3 regions of the Streptomyces sp. RKAG293 genome follow, and region 2 is predicted to be linked to each of the others. Evidence: riboswitches for the same ligand, from Rfam matches in the RefSeq annotation. Region 2 holds a riboswitch; each other region holds the start of a gene.

Region 1 (4,992 bases), 1.3 Mb from region 2:
ATCTCCGGGCGGCACTGAAACGGATTCCGGGGGCGGTGCCGAGCCGGATCCCGGGCGATGGCGCAGCCGCCCCAACACCCGGCATGGCCTGAAGAATCCGGTCCGCGAGGGGCGGCACCATGCAGCCGCCGCCAGTTAACCTTCCGTTCACCCGGACTCCGTACGGTCGCCACCGCCACTGTCCGATCAAACGATTGCCTGGGTACATGGAACACATCACGCTCCTGATCGGAATCGTGATCGTGACCGCTCTCGTGTTTGATTTCACGAACGGTTTCCACGACACCGCCAACGCGATGGCCACCACCATCTCCACCGGCGCACTCAAGCCCAAGACGGCGGTGGCCATGTCCGCCGTGCTGAACCTCGTCGGCGCCTTCCTGTCCGTGGAAGTCGCCAAGACCATCTCCGGCGGCATCATCGACGAGAGCGCGGGGATCCGGCCGGAAGTCATCTTCGCGGGCCTGGTCGGCGCCATCGTCTGGAACATGCTGACCTGGCTGGCCGGGCTCCCGTCCAGCTCCTCCCACGCACTGTTCGGCGGCCTCATCGGCGCGACCCTGGTCTCCGTCGGCGCCCATGGCGTCAACGGCGACAAGGTCGTCATGAAGGTCCTGATCCCGGCGCTCGCCGCCCCGGTCGTCGCGGGCCTGGCGGCGATGCTCGCCACCAAGCTCACCTACCGGATCGGCCGCAACAGCGACCCGAAGGCGACCGCCAAGGGCTACCGGGCCGGGCAGATCGCCTCGGCCGGCCTGGTCTCGCTCGCGCACGGCACCAACGACGCGCAGAAGACGATGGGCGTCATCACCCTCGCCCTGATCACCGGCGGAGTCGTCGCCCCGCACGCCGACCCGCCGATGTGGGTCATCGTCTCGGCCGGCACCGCCATCGCGCTCGGCACCTACCTCGGCGGCTGGCGCATCATCCGCACGATGGGCAAGGGCCTCACCGACATCGAGGCGCCGCAGGGCTTCGCCGCCCAGACCGGCGCCGCGGCCACCATCCTGGCCTCCTCGCACCTCGGTTTCGCGCTCTCCACCACCCAGGTCTGCTCGGGCTCCGTGATGGGTTCCGGTGTCGGCCGCAAGGGCGCGGTGGTCCGCTGGAGCACCGCGGGCCGCATGGTCGCCGCCTGGGGCCTGACGCTGCCCGCCGCCGGCCTGGTCGCCGCCGGTGCCGCGCTGCTGGCCGGCCAGGGCGCGTGGGGCATCGCCGGGGTCGCCGTCCTGGCGCTCGCCGCCTGCACCGCGATCTGGCTCGCCTCGCGCCGCAAGCCGATCGACCACAGCAACGTCAACGAGCTCCCGGTCGAGCCGCAGGGTGCGGTCACCGCCGCCATCGCGGCCGTCAGCCCGCCGCCCGCCGGACCCGTCGCACCGCTCGCCGCGACCATCCCGGCTCCCGCGGCCGTCGCCACCCCCGTCGCCACCCCCGTCGACGCCGCACCGGCCACGGCCTGATCCCGGCCCGGAAGGAATCAGCACCATGCAGATCGACTGGCAGGCCCTCGGTACCGTCCTCGGCGTCACCCTCGCGGTGACCATCGGGCTGGTGGGCGTCTTCACCCTCGGCATCGTCGGGCTCGCCAAGCGCGGGTCCGCCACCGACGGAACGGCCGCCTCCGGCGGTTCCGCCGTCCTGACCAGGACCGGCGCCTACGCGTGCTTCGCGCTCTGCGCGGCGGCGGTGGCGTACGGCATCTTCCTGATCGTCGCCTGATCCTCTTCCGAGCACCGTGCGCCGACGGCGCAGGCCCGCATCCGCGAACCCGCGGGTGTGGGCCTTCGCACATCTTCCGTCGCAGGTCAACAGCGAGTTGACGGGGTTCGCGGCACGTGGTGGACTGCCCGGTGCCATACGGCGGTAGGAGAGGAAGTCCGGTGTGAATCCGGCGCGGTCCCGCCACTGTCACCGGGGAGTGCACCCCCACCAGAACGTCAGCGCCGAGCGATCGGCCGGACGGTCGGGGGTGCGCGGATCCGGGAGCCAGGAGACTCTCAACCGCCGGTCACGTCGAACCAGGGCGCGGACCCTGAGTGAGGACTCCTGCCATGCCCGGCCGCCGTCGTACTCCACCGGATCCCCAGGCCCTGTCCCGTCGAGGCGTGACGGCGGGCTGACACCGTGCGAGCCGGACACGCCTTCGCGTGCGGCGCCGCTCTCGGCCAGCTCGGCGACCTGATCGCGGGCGATCCACGCCGCGGCCACCCGGTCGCCGTGTTCGGCCGCGCCGCGACCGCCGCCGAACGCCGGCTGTGGCGCGACCACCGCGGCCACGGCGCGCTGTACACCGCGCTGTGCGCGGGCGGCGCGACCGCCGCCGCCGCGCTGGCCGCACGGGCCGTACGCCCCTCCCCCGCCGCCACCATCGCCCTGACCGCGGCCGCCACCTGGTCGGTGCTGGGCGGCACCTCGCTGGGCCGTGAAGCGCTGGCCGTCGCCGCGGCGCTGGAGGCGGGCGACCTCGAAGCGGCCCGCGAGCGGCTGCCGAACCTGTGCGGCCGCGACCCGCAGGCCCTGGACGCCGGGCAGATCGCGCGGGCGGTCGTGGAGTCCGTGGCCGAGAACACCTCAGACGCGGTCGTCGGCGCCCTGGTGTGGGGCGCGGCGGCCGGCGTGCCGGGGCTCGTCGGCTTCCGTGCCGTCAACACCCTGGACGCGATGGCCGGTCACAAGTCGCCGCGCTACCGCCGGTTCGGCTGGGCCTCCGCCCGCCTCGACGACGTCGCCGGCTGGCCCGGCGCCCGGCTGACCGCCGTCCTCGCCACGCTCGCCGGACCCGATCCGCGCGGCGCGCTACGCGCCTGGCGCCGGGACGCCGCCGGCCACCCCAGCCCCAACGCGGGCCCGGTGGAAGCCTCCTTCGCGGGCGCACTGGGCGTCCGGCTCGGCGGCACCCTCGCCTACGCCGGCCGCGTGGAGCACCGCGCCGTACTGGGCGCCGGCAACCGGCCGCCCGAAGTCGCCGACATCGCCCGCGCCGTACGGCTCTCGCGCCGCGTCGGCCTGCTGGCGCTGGCGGTCTGCGCCGGCGGACGGCTGGCCGTCACCGCGCTGTCGGCATCCACCGAGGAGGGAACCCGATGAGCGGTACACGCGGCGTGCGCCGCACCGGCGGAGGGCTGCTGGTCGCCGGGACCACGTCCGACGCGGGCAAGAGCGTCGTCACGGCGGGCATCTGCCGCTGGCTGGTCCGGCAGGGCGTGAAGGTCGCGCCCTTCAAGGCGCAGAACATGTCGCTGAACTCGTTCGTGACCCGCGAGGGCGCGGAGATCGGGCGGGCGCAGGCCATGCAGGCGCAGGCGGCCCGGGTCGAGCCGACGGCGCTGATGAACCCGGTGCTGCTCAAGCCCGGCAGCGACAGCAGCAGCCAAGTGGTGCTGCTCGGCAAGCCGGTGGGAGAGATGAGCGCCCGCGGCTACCACGGTGGGCCCGAGGGGTCGTCGTCCGCCGGAGGAACACCGTACGGCGGGAAGCAGTCCACGCTGCTCCCCGTCGTCGTGGAGTGCCTGGCCGAACTGCGGGGCACGTATGACGCGGTGATCTGTGAAGGGGCGGGCAGTCCGGCCGAGATCAACCTGCGGCACAACGACATCGTGAACATGGGCCTGGCCCGCGCGGCGCGGCTGCCGGTCGTGGTGGTCGGGGACATCGACCGGGGCGGCGTCTTCGCCTCGTTCTTCGGCACGACGGCCCTGCTGAGCCCCGAGGACCAGGAACTGGTCTGCGGCTACCTCGTCAACAAGTTCCGCGGCGACGTCTCGCTGCTGGAGCCGGGTCTGGACATGCTGCGCGGGCTCACCGGCCGGTCCGTGTACGGCGTGCTGCCGTTCGCGCACGGGCTGGGCATCGACGAGGAGGACGGGCTGCGGGTCTCGATGCGCGGCGCCGTACGGGAGTCGGTCGTCACCCCGCCGCACGGCGAGGACATCCTGCGGGTCGCGGTCGTCGCCGTGCCGCTGATGTCGAACTTCACCGACGTCGACGCGCTGGCCGCAGAACCGGGCGTCGTCGTGCGCTTCGTCGACCGGCCGCAGGAACTCGCCGACGCCGACCTGGTGGTGCTGCCCGGCACCCGGGGCACCGTCAGGGCGCTGGCCTGGCTGCGCGAGCGCGGGCTCGCCGACGCGATCGTCCGGCGGGCCGCGGAAGGCCGTCCGGTGCTGGGCATCTGCGGCGGCTACCAGATCCTCGGCGGGACGATCGAGGACGAGATCGAGTCGCGGGCCGGCCGGGTGGACGGGCTCGGACTGCTGCCCGTCCGGGTCCGGTTCGCGGCGGAGAAGACGCTGGCCCGGCCGGTCGGCGAGGCGCTCGGCGAACCCGTCGAGGGGTACGAGATCCACCACGGGGTCGCGGAAGTGCTCGGCGGCGACGGGCCGTTCATGACCGGCGACGACGGGCGGGCGCTGGACGGCTGCCGGTCGGGCGCCGTCTGGGGCACCCACTGGCACGGCTCGCTGGAGAGCGACGGCTTCCGCCGCGCCTTCCTGCGCCGGATCGCCGAACAGGCCGGCCGCCGCTTCGTCCCGGCCCCCGACACCTCCTTCGGGACGCTGCGCGAGGAACAGCTCGACCGCCTCGGCGACCTGATCGAAGAACACGCGGACACCGCCGCGCTCATGCGGCTCATCGAGGACGGCGCACCCGCCGGCCTACCCTTCCTTGCTCCGGGGGCACCGTGACCACCGTTCTGCTTCTGTCCACCGCCGACACCGACCTGCTGGCGGCCCGCGCCTCCGGTGCGGACTACCGGATCGGCAACCCGACCCGGGTCGGCCCCGGCGACCTGGCCGCGCTGACCGAGGGCGCGGACATCGCCGTCGTGCGGCTGCTCGGCGGCAAACGCGCCTGGGAGGACGGACTCGCCGCGCTGCGCACGTCCGGCATTCCGACGGTGCTGCTCGGCGGGGAGTCGGTGCCGGACGCCGAACTGATGGCGGAGTCCTCGGTTCCGGCGGGCGTCGTCGCGGAGGCGCTGCGCTATCT
Region 2 (4,992 bases):
CTTCACCCTCGAAGGGGAGGCGGAACTGCTGCGCCGCCACCGCATCGACGTCCTCGTCACCAAGGACAGCGGCGGACCGGCCACCGCGGCGAAGCTCACCGCCGCCCGCGAGGCCGGGGTTCCGGTCGTCGTCGTCCGCCGTCCGCCGGTGCCCGACGGGGTGCCCGTGGCCGCGACCCCTGAGGAAGCGGCCGCGTGGCTGCACGAGGTGCCGGCGTAGCCCGCAGCCGGGTCAGCCGTCGTCGCGGTCGCCTGCGGGGGTTCTGCGCAGCAGATAGGTGTCCATGATCCAGCCCTTGCGGGCGCGGGCCTCGGCGCGCAGCGTCTGGATGCGGTCCGAGACGTCGGGCAGCGGTCCCGCGACGAGGATCTCGTCCGGTGTGCCCAGGTACGCGCCCCAGTAGATCGTGACGTCGTCCCCGCCGTCCGGAAGGTGCGCGAAGGCCTGGTGCGCGTCGAGCATGACGACGACGTCGTCGGCCCCTTCGGGGAAGCCCGCGGCCAGCTGCCTGCCGGTGGTGATCTGCACGGGCCGCGCGGGGCGGTTCAGCCCGGTCCGGTGCTTGGCGGCCAGCGCCGCGACGCTGCTGATGCCGGGGATCACCTCGTAGTCGAACGCGACCGTCCCGCGGCCGAGAACGTCCTCCAGGATGCCCAGGGTGCTGTCGTACAGGGCGGGATCGCCCCACACCAGGAAGGCGCCGCACTCGTCGTCCGCCAGCTCCGAGGTGATGAAGTGCTCGTAGATGTCGGCCCGGCGATGGCGCCAGTCACCGACGGCCGACGCGTAGACCGGTGACGGCGCCGTACGGTCCCGGTCCGGGTCCTGGGCCGACACCAGCCGGTGCGGGCGCGTCACATGCTGTTCGATGATGTCGTGGCGCAGCTGGACCAGGTCCGACTTCTCCTCGCCCTTGTCCAGCACGAAGAACACGTCGGCCTGATTGAGCGCCTTGACCGCCTGCAGCGTCAGATGGTCCGGGTCGCCCGCGCCGATACCGATGACAAAGATCTTTCTCACGGCATCGAGTCTGCACCATGCGGTCGGGGCGTGACGCCGCCGGGGGCGGCCTGCGGGCTGCCGCCCCCGGCGGGCCGGGGGTCAGAACGCGGTCAGGGTGAAGACGACCTTGTCACCGGTCCTGATACGGAACTGGCAGCCGCCCACGGGGGTCGGCGTGCCGTTGACGGAGATGTTCCAGTACTCGCTCGCGCCCGCCGTGTCGGCGGCTATGCGGCTGACCGCGTAGTCGTCGAACGAGGGGTACCAGGTGCCGTCCCAGGAGAAGTGCGCCCGTCTCGCCGCGTCGTCGAGCGCCGCGGTCGGGGTGGCCACCCGGCCCGGGTTGGCGCCGCCGTTGGTCCCGTCGCACCGGTGCGTGCCACCGGTGGCGGTCGTGACGTCATGGCCGCTGGTCAGAACGATGCCGTTGAAGACCGTGTGGGTGGTGTCGACGACCGTGACCCGGACGAGCACGGGAAGCGAGGCGGCGGTGGCCGGAGTGGCGGACGCGGCGGACGCCGAGGGAGCGATCGCCGTGAAGGCGAGAGCGGCGGCGGCCAGGGCGATGCGCCGGGATGCGGTACGCAGCACGATATGGAGAGCCTTTCGTACGGGGCCGGCGCCGGGACCCCGCACGTGTCCCCCACGGCACGTCGAACCCCTGGCGCGTTCCATGAAGGAAGCGGCAGGGGCCGGAGAACCAGGAGGGGTTCGGGCTCCACGCTGCAGACCATGACAGTGAGAAGCAGTGCACGTCGTACGGCGGGCTCTCCGGCTCGCAGCGCGGAACGCTGCTCACGGTTGCAGGTCAGCGCCGGATTCCCACCGGCTTTCCCCACTCGCGGACGCATGAAATTGTCGGCCCCGCCGCCCGTCGGACGGCCGGAACCGGTCGCATCGTACGGCCCGCCGCGCCTCGCGCACCACCCCTGTTTCCGGGTACTCGAGCGGGCCACGGGGCGGGACGAGCCGGTGTCCCATTTCACCGTCCGGTAGCTGAACAATGCTGACCCGGCGGCCCCTTTGGCCATAGGCTGGACGGTGCAGCTGGTTCGCCCTGTCCGCCAGACAGGCGCGTCGTAAGAGGGAACCCGGTGGAATTCCGGGACTGCCCCGCAGCGGTGAGTGGGAACGACCGCCGTCATACGCACTGGGACCCGAGCCGGGATCTGGGAAGCGACGGCCAGTAGGTGTCTCGTGTCCGTACGAGACGCGCCCGCGAGTCCGAAGACCTGCCACTGCCCGCGCGCCCCCAACGGCGCACGGTGATTCCGGAGACCTCGAGGGCGGGTCGGAGTACACATCAGGCGGGCACGTGCGGCGTTCCGGCGCTTCAGCGACGTGATCCCGTCCGGTCTGTGGTCCCTTCGCGCCGTCGATTCTCCCGGGGTCCTATGGGAGACACTCGCGAAGGAGAGTTCCATGACCAGCACGTCCGCCACCGCACGCTCGACCGTGCACGGCTACCCCCGGCAGGGCCGGAACCGGGAGCTGAAGAAGGCGATCGAGGGCTACTGGAAGGGCGACGTCGGTGCTGACGCCCTGCGGGACGCCGCCGCTGAGCTGCGCCGCACCAACTGGCGGCAGCTCGCCGACGCCGGCATCCAGGAGGTCCCGACCGGCGACTTCTCGTACTACGACCACGTCCTGGACACCAGCGTCATGGTCGGCGCGATTCCGGCCCGGCACCGCGCCGCGGTCGCCGCCGACGCCCTGGACGGCTATTTCGCGATGGCCCGCGGCACGCAGGACGTCGCGCCGCTCGAGATGACCAAGTGGTTCGACACCAACTACCACTACCTGGTGCCCGAGCTGGGCCCGGACACCGTCTTCAGCGCCGACTCGACCCAGCAGGTCGCCGAGCTGAAGGAAGCGCTCGCCCTCGGCCTCTCCGCGCGCCCGGTCCTCGTCGGTCCGGTCACCTACCTCCTGCTCGCCAAGCCCGCCCCCGGCGTCGCGGCGGACTTCGAACCGCTGACGCTCCTCGACCGGCTGCTGCCCGTGTACGCCGAGGTGCTCGCGGATCTGCTCGCCGCAGGGGCCGAGTGGGTGCAGCTCGACGAGCCGGCCCTGGTCCAGGACCGCACCCCGGGTGAACTCAACGCCGCCGCGCGCACCTACCGTGTGCTGGGCGGTCTCACCGACCGGCCGAAACTGCTGGTCGCGTCCTACTTCGACCGGCTGGGCGAGGCCCTGCCGATCCTCGCCAAGGCGCCCATCGACGGGCTGGCGCTGGACTTCACCGGTCCGGCCGCGGCCAACCTCGACGACCTCGCGGCCGTCGGCGGGCTGCCCGGCAAGCGCCTGCTGGCGGGTGTCGTCAACGGCCGCAACGTCTGGATCAACGACTACGAGAAGTCGCTGTCCGTCCTCGGCACGCTCCTCGGGCTGGCCGAGCGGGTCGACGTCGCCTCCTCCTGCTCCCTGCTGCACGTCCCGCTGGACGCCACGGCCGAGCGCGACATCGACCCGCAGATCGCCCGCTGGCTGGCCTTCGCCCGGCAGAAGACCGCCGAGATCGTCACCCTGGCGCGCGGACTGTCCCAGGGCACCGACACGATCGCGGCCGAACTCGCCGCCAACCGGGCCGACCTGGCCTCCCGGGCCGGTTCCGCCCTCACCAACGACCCGGCCGTCAGAACCCGCGCCGCGGCCGTCACCGACAGCGACGCCCGCCGCTCCCAGCCCTACGAGGAACGGGCCGCCGCCCAGCGCGCCCACCTCGGGCTGCCGCTGCTGCCGACGACCACGATCGGCTCGTTCCCGCAGACCACCGAACTGCGCACCGCACGGGCCGAGCTGCGGGCCGGGCGCATCGACACCGCCGCGTACGACGCCCGTATCGAGGCCGAGATCCGCGAGGTCCTCTCCTTCCAGGAGAAGGCCGGCATCGACGTCCTGGTGCACGGCGAGCCCGAACGCAACGACATGGTGCAGTACTTCGCCGAGCAGCTGACCGGCTACCTCGCCACCCAGCACGGCTGGGTCCAGTCCTACGGGACCCGCTACGTCCGGCCGCCGATCCTCGCCGGGGACATCTCCCGCCCCGAGCCGATGACGGTCCGCTGGACACGGTTCGCCCAGTCCCTCACCACCCGCCCGGTCAAGGGCATGCTGACCGGGCCCGTCACCATGCTGGCCTGGTCCTTCGTCCGTGACGACCAGCCGCTCGGCGACACCGCCCGCCAGGTCGCGCTCGCCCTGCGCGACGAGGTCGACGATCTGGAGGCGGCGGGCAGTTCGGTGATCCAGGTGGACGAGCCCGCGCTGCGCGAGACGCTGCCGCTGCGCGCCGACGGCCATGCCGAGTACCTTGGCTGGGCGACCGAGGCCTTCCGCCTCACCGCCGGCGGGGTCCGTCCCGACACCCAGATCCACACCCACATGTGCTACGCGGAGTTCGGTGACATCTTCCAGGCCATCGACGATCTCGACGCCGACGTCATCAGCCTGGAAGCCGCCCGTTCCCACATGCAGGTCGCGGGCGAGCTGGCCACCGCCGGCTATCCGCGCGAGGTCGGTCCGGGCGTCTACGACATCCACTCCCCCCGGATCCCCAGCGCGGCGGAGGCGGCGGCCCTGCTCCGCAAGGGCCTTGAGGCGATTCCCGCCGAACGGCTCTGGGTCAACCCGGACTGCGGTCTGAAGACCCGCGGCTGGCCGGAGGTCAGGACTTCCCTGGAGAACCTCGTCACCGCCGCCCGCGAGGTGCGGAGCACGCTGCCCAGCGCGACCTCCTGACGCGGCCGTGGCCGGGGCGGACACCCCAGGGTGCCCGCCCCGGCCGCGCGCTAGCGCAGTGCCGCCCGCCGTTCCGTACGGGACCGTCCCGGTTCATCCTTTCGGGTTAAGCAAGGAATGTTTGTCCCGGACCGCATCCGGAGGGGCGCTCTGATGGGGGCGCCGCGCCGACCGTCGTGGACGCGGCCCGGACAGCGATCGAACGAGGTGCGGGGGAATGGGCTCTGTTGCTCTGGGCGTCTGGCTGC
Region 3 (4,992 bases), 4.6 Mb from region 2:
TTGCCGATGGTCGGCGAGGCCATGAAGAGGTTCAGCGACTGGCTCTGGTCGAGGTACGGGGTGCGCGCCGCGGCCATGTCGATCAGGGCGCGCTGCGGCAGCTCCCAGGCGGTGCGGTACAGGGCGCGCACCTCGGCCGGGATCCAGGTGAAGCCCTCGACGGAGCCGTTGGACTCGCGCAGCGCCTCGCGGGACTGGGCGTCCCAGACGCCGAGCTCCTTGAGCTCGTTCACCAGGTAGGAGTTGACCTGGAGGAACTCACCCGACAGCGTCTCGCGCTTGAAGAGGTTGGAGACCTGCGGCTCGATGCACTCGTAGACACCGGCGATCGAGGCGATCGTCGCGGTCGGCGCGATGGCCAGCAGTAGGGAGTTGCGCATGCCGGTCTTCGCGATCCGGGCGCGCAGCGCGTTCCAGCGCTCCGGCCAGAGCGACTCGGCGGTGTCGTAGTGGTCGGGGTGCAGCACGCCCTGGGCGGTACGGGTCTGCTCCCAGCCGGGGTGCGGGCCGTGCCGCTCGGCGAGGGTGGCGGACGCCTCGTACGCGGCGAGCATGATCCGCTCGGAGATGCGGGTGGACAGCGTCCGCGCTTCGGCGGAGTCGAACGGCAGCCGCAGCTGGAAGAAGACGTCCTGCAGGCCCATCAGGCCCAGGCCCACCGGCCGCCAGCGGGAGTTCGACGCGCCGGCCTGGTCGGTCGGGTAGAAGTTGATGTCCACCACGCGGTCGAGGAAGGTGACGGCGGTGCGGACCGTCGCGTCGAGCTTCTGCCAGTCCATCTCGCCGTCGGTGCCGAGGTGGGCGGAGAGGTTGACCGAGCCGAGGTTGCAGACGGCGGTCTCGCCGTCGTCGGAGACCTCCAGGATCTCGGTGCACAGGTTCGAGGAGTGGACGACGTTGCCGGGCAGCGCCGTCTGGTTGGCGGTGCGGTTGGCGGAGTCCTTGAAGTTCAGCCAGCCGTTGCCGGTCTGCGCGAGGGTGCGCATCATCCGGGCGTAGAGCTGGCGGGCCGGGATGGTCTTGATGGCCAGACCGGCGGACTCGGCCTTGTGGTAGGCGGCGTCGAAGTCGCCGCCCCACAGGTCGACGAGCTCGGGTACGTCGGCGGGGGAGAACAGCGACCAGTCGGTGTCGGAGTCCACCCGGCGCATGAACTCGTCGGGGATCCAGTGCGCGAGGTTGAGGTTGTGCGTACGCCTGGCCTCCTCGCCGGTGTTGTCGCGCAGCTCCAGGAACTCCTCGATGTCGGCGTGCCACGTCTCCAGGTAGACGGCGGCGGCGCCCTTGCGCCGGCCGCCCTGGTTGACGGCGGCGACGGACGCGTCGAGGGTGCGCAGGAACGGGACGATGCCGTTGGAGTGCCCGTTGGTGCCGCGGATCAGCGAGCCGCGGGAGCGGATCCGGCTGAACGGGATGCCGATGCCGCCGGCGTGCTTCGAGAGCCGGGCGACCTGGTGGTAGCGGTCGTAGATCGAGTCCAGCTCGTCGAGCGGGGAGTCCAGCAGGTAGCACGACGACATCTGCGGGTGCCGGGTGCCGGAGTTGAAGAGCGTGGGGGAGCTGGGGAGGTAGGAGAGCGTGCTGGTCAGCGCGTAGAGCTCGCCGACCTCGACGAGGGCGCGCACCGAGTGGTCCTCGGCCAGGCCGCAGGCGACGCGCAGCAGGAAGTGCTGCGGGGTCTCGATGACCTGGCGGGTGATCGGGTGCCGCAGCAGATAGCGGCTGTGCAGGGTGCGCAGGCCGAAGTACTCGAGGCGGTCGTCGGCGGTGTCGTCGATCATCGCGTCCAGGCGGGCGGCGTGCAGCAGGACGAACTCGGCGGTGGCGTCGGCGATCAGGCCTTCGCGGTGCCCGACGGCGATGGAGGCGGAGAAGGAGACGGCGCCCTGCCCCGCCGCCTCGTCGGCGACCGCGCGGGCCAGCAGCCGGGCCGCGAGCCGGCTGTACTGCGGGTCCTCGGAGATCAGTCCGGCGGCGGCCTCGGTGGCCAGCGCCCGCAGTTCGGCCTCGTCCGATCCGGCGTTGCGGCCGCGGAGGGCGGCAGCGGCGACCCGGCCGGGGTCGGTGTCGGGGAGGTCGACGGTCAGTTCCGTCAGGGTGTGCAGCAGGATGGTTCCTGCTGAGGCGGGGGCTGCGGGCGCGATGGTCACGTTGGTGCTCTCTCCCTCGAACGCGGCGACGGCGTCGCGAGGGGGGAGGAGCAGGCGCGTTCGGGCACACCGCATCAGGGCAGGGGTGTGCCATATCGCGTCCGCCGGCCCAACCCGCGAGGCCCGGACAACACTGCACCCGGAAGGCAGGACCGGGTGCGCCGTCGGCAGGTGGCCGGACTGTGCGGGCGTGCGCAGGCACGACCGCTCACCGTTGCGGGGCAGTGCCGGATTCTCACCGGCTTCCCCTGCGTGGACAGCGGTCCTGAGCATACATCTAGTGGCGCCTCGCAGCGGTAACCCCAGATGTTGTGTCTGGTGTGTTGCGCCGTGGACGGTATGCGTTACAACGGGAGGGCGTACGTGAACAGGTGGACGCCCGGAACGGGCGACCAGTCGCGGTCCGGCGTGCGCCGGAATCCGAGCCGTTCGTAGATCCGGTGGGCGCCGGTCATCGACTGCTGGGTGGACATCACCAGTTGCCGGACGCCGAGGGCGCGGGCCCGTTCCACACACGCCAGGACGAGTGCCTCGCCGGTGCCGCGGCCGCGCGCGGACGGGTCGACGGCGAGCATCCGGAACTCCGCCTCGCCGTCCCGGGCTATGTCGCCCCAGGGGCTGCCGGGAGGGGCGAACGTCACGCAGCCGAGCAGCGTGTCGTCCGCCGCGTCGACGGCGACGAGCACCTCCGCGGACACCGCGCGGGCGCGGGCGTCGCGCAGCTTCGGGGCGTACTGGCCGTCCGGCTGGGTGTGGCCGTCGGCGATGAAGGCGTCGGCGGTGATGCGGCCTGCCGCATCGAGCTCGTCCGCTCGCGCGGGGCGGATGATGATGTCCATCCCCGCAGTCTGCCGCATGGCCGGCGCCGGCCCGCGGGGAGTACGGGGGAGTCCATCGGGTGCCTTCAGACGACCGGGCTGAAGGCGCCGCGGGTCGCCTCCGCCGGCACTCGGCTGGGGGAGGACTGCTCCTCGCGACGCCGCTCCGCGGCCCTCGCGGCCCGGATCTGGCGGGAGATGCGGAGCTCGATGCCGAAGCCGATCAGGGCGGGCAGGGCGATGAGGAGGATCAGGGCGCCGGCGGCCAGGAGGCCGAGGAATGTGTTCATGCATCTATTTTCGCGGGGGGTGCTCCGCCATGGCAGTGGCAGGACTGACGCACTACCGCTAATTACTGCCAAGTGCGATGCTGGTCCCATGCTGGAAAACGTCGCAGTGGTGCTGATGGACGGCGGACACGCCTTCGAACTGGGCGTCGTCTGCGAAGTCTTCGGCATCGACCGCAGTGAGCAGGGGCTGCCCGTCTACGACTTCGCCGTCGTCGGCATCGGGAAGCAGCCCGTCCAGTTGCACAACGGCATGGACGTCTCGACGCCGTACGGGATCGACCGGCTGGAGGAGGCGGACCTCATCGCCGTCCCGGCCGGGTGCGACTACCCCGAGCGGGCGGAGTACCCGCCGGAGCTGCTGCGCGCGCTGCGCGGAGCCGTGGAGCGGGGCGGCCGGGTGCTCAGCGTGTGCTCGGGGGCGTTCGTGCTGGGCGCGGCCGGGCTGCTGGACGGCCGGAGCTGCACCACGCACTGGCGGCACACGGACGCGCTGGCGCGCCGCTTCCCGCTCGCCCGGATCGAGCCGGACGTGCTGTACGTGGACGACGACCCGGTGATCACGTCCGCCGGTACGGCCGCGGGCATCGACGCCTGTCTGCACCTGGTCCGCAAGGAGCAGGGCGGCGCGGTGGCCTCCGGCATCGCCCGGCGCATGGTGGTGCCGCCGCACCGGGAGGGCGGGCAGGCGCAGTACGTGGACCGGCCGCTGCCGCGCGGCCGGTGCGACACCGTGGGCGCGGTGCTCAGCTGGATGGAGCGCCATCTGGACCGTGAGGTGACCGTCGAGGAACTGGCCGCCCGCGCCCATATGTCGCCGCGCACCTTCGCCCGCCGCTTCCACCAGGAGACCGGCACCACCCCGTACCGCTGGCTGCTGGGCCAGCGGGTGCTGCTGGCGCGCGAGTTGCTGGAGGGGACGGACGAGACGATGGACGCGATCGCCGCCCGCGCGGGCTTCGGCAGCTCGGCGACCCTGCGCCATCACTTCGCCCAGTGGGTGGGCACCACCCCGCAGGCCTACCGCCGGACGTTCAGGGACCCGGTGCCCGCGCGGAGCGCGTGACACCGGGTCCCGGGGAGCCGCGGAGGAACCGGCGGCTCAGGAGAGATCAGTTGAGAACCGCCGGCTCAGGATCCAGCGGCAGCTCTTTCTTGACGCCCGGCTCACCGGAGTCGGCCGTGTAGTCGGAGGGCGAGGTCTCGTCGACGCCCTCAGGCGCCTTGAGCGCCTTGAGGACGAAGGTCAGCACGACCGCCACCACTATGTTGATCACGAAGGCCGTGAGGCCGATGTAGCCCTTCTCGCCGATGTACGGGATCAGGTCCGCGTTCCCGGCGAAGTGGTTCTGCGCCGGGGTGTGCTGCTCGTACGCCTTCCAGGTGCCGTAGAACATGCCCGCGGCCCAGCCGGCCAGCAGCGCCCAGCGGTGGAACCACCGGGTGAACAGACCGCCGACGATGGCCGGGACGGTCTGCAGGATCCAGATGCCGCCCAGCAGCTGGAAGTTGATCGCGACGGTCTTGTCCATGGTGAGGACGAAGATCAGCGCGCCGACCTTCACCAGCAGCGACACCAGCTTGGAGACCTTGGTCTCCTGCGCGGGGGTGGCGTCGGGCTTGATGAAGTCCTTGTAGATGTTGCGGGTGAACAGGTTCGCCGCGGCGATCGACATGATGGCCGCGGGCACCAGCGCGCCGATGCCGATCGCGGCGAACGCCACCCCCGCGAACCAG

The links. A riboswitch is a leader RNA that binds a small molecule or an ion and turns the genes downstream of it on or off. The one in region 2 is predicted to bind cobalamin.
Positions count from the first base shown of each region.
Region 1: linked by a shared signal. The riboswitch ahead of LNW72_RS11330 (cobalamin biosynthesis protein) and the one ahead of metE (5-methyltetrahydropteroyltriglutamate--homocysteine S-methyltransferase) in region 2 are both predicted to bind cobalamin.
Region 3: linked by a shared signal. The riboswitch ahead of LNW72_RS26435 (ribonucleoside-diphosphate reductase subunit alpha) and the one ahead of metE (5-methyltetrahydropteroyltriglutamate--homocysteine S-methyltransferase) in region 2 are both predicted to bind cobalamin.

Region 1 is NZ_JAJOZB010000001.1:2,564,489-2,569,480, forward strand. Features, by position in the region: gene LNW72_RS11315 (FAD-dependent oxidoreductase) at 1-18, shown strand, start outside; gene LNW72_RS11320 (inorganic phosphate transporter) at 207-1,463, shown strand; gene LNW72_RS11325 (hypothetical protein) at 1,489-1,722, shown strand; cobalamin riboswitch at 1,872-2,000, shown strand; gene LNW72_RS11330 (cobalamin biosynthesis protein) at 2,128-3,090, shown strand; gene LNW72_RS11335 (cobyric acid synthase) at 3,087-4,688, shown strand; gene cobN (cobaltochelatase subunit CobN) at 4,685-4,992, shown strand, end outside.
Region 2 is NZ_JAJOZB010000001.1:1,299,994-1,304,985, forward strand. Features, by position in the region: gene LNW72_RS05730 (cobalt-precorrin-6A reductase) at 1-220, shown strand, start outside; gene cobF (precorrin-6A synthase (deacetylating)) at 233-1,021, opposite strand; gene LNW72_RS05740 (DUF4430 domain-containing protein) at 1,103-1,594, opposite strand; cobalamin riboswitch at 1,747-1,905, opposite strand; cobalamin riboswitch at 2,052-2,241, shown strand; gene metE (5-methyltetrahydropteroyltriglutamate--homocysteine S-methyltransferase) at 2,426-4,744, shown strand; gene LNW72_RS05750 (hypothetical protein) at 4,962-4,992, shown strand, end outside.
Region 3 is NZ_JAJOZB010000001.1:5,888,835-5,893,826, forward strand. Features, by position in the region: gene LNW72_RS26435 (ribonucleoside-diphosphate reductase subunit alpha) at 1-2,150, opposite strand, end outside; cobalamin riboswitch at 2,299-2,430, opposite strand; gene LNW72_RS26440 (GNAT family N-acetyltransferase) at 2,495-2,989, opposite strand; gene LNW72_RS26445 (hypothetical protein) at 3,055-3,258, opposite strand; gene LNW72_RS26450 (helix-turn-helix domain-containing protein) at 3,347-4,321, shown strand; gene mctP (monocarboxylate uptake permease MctP) at 4,368-4,992, opposite strand, start outside.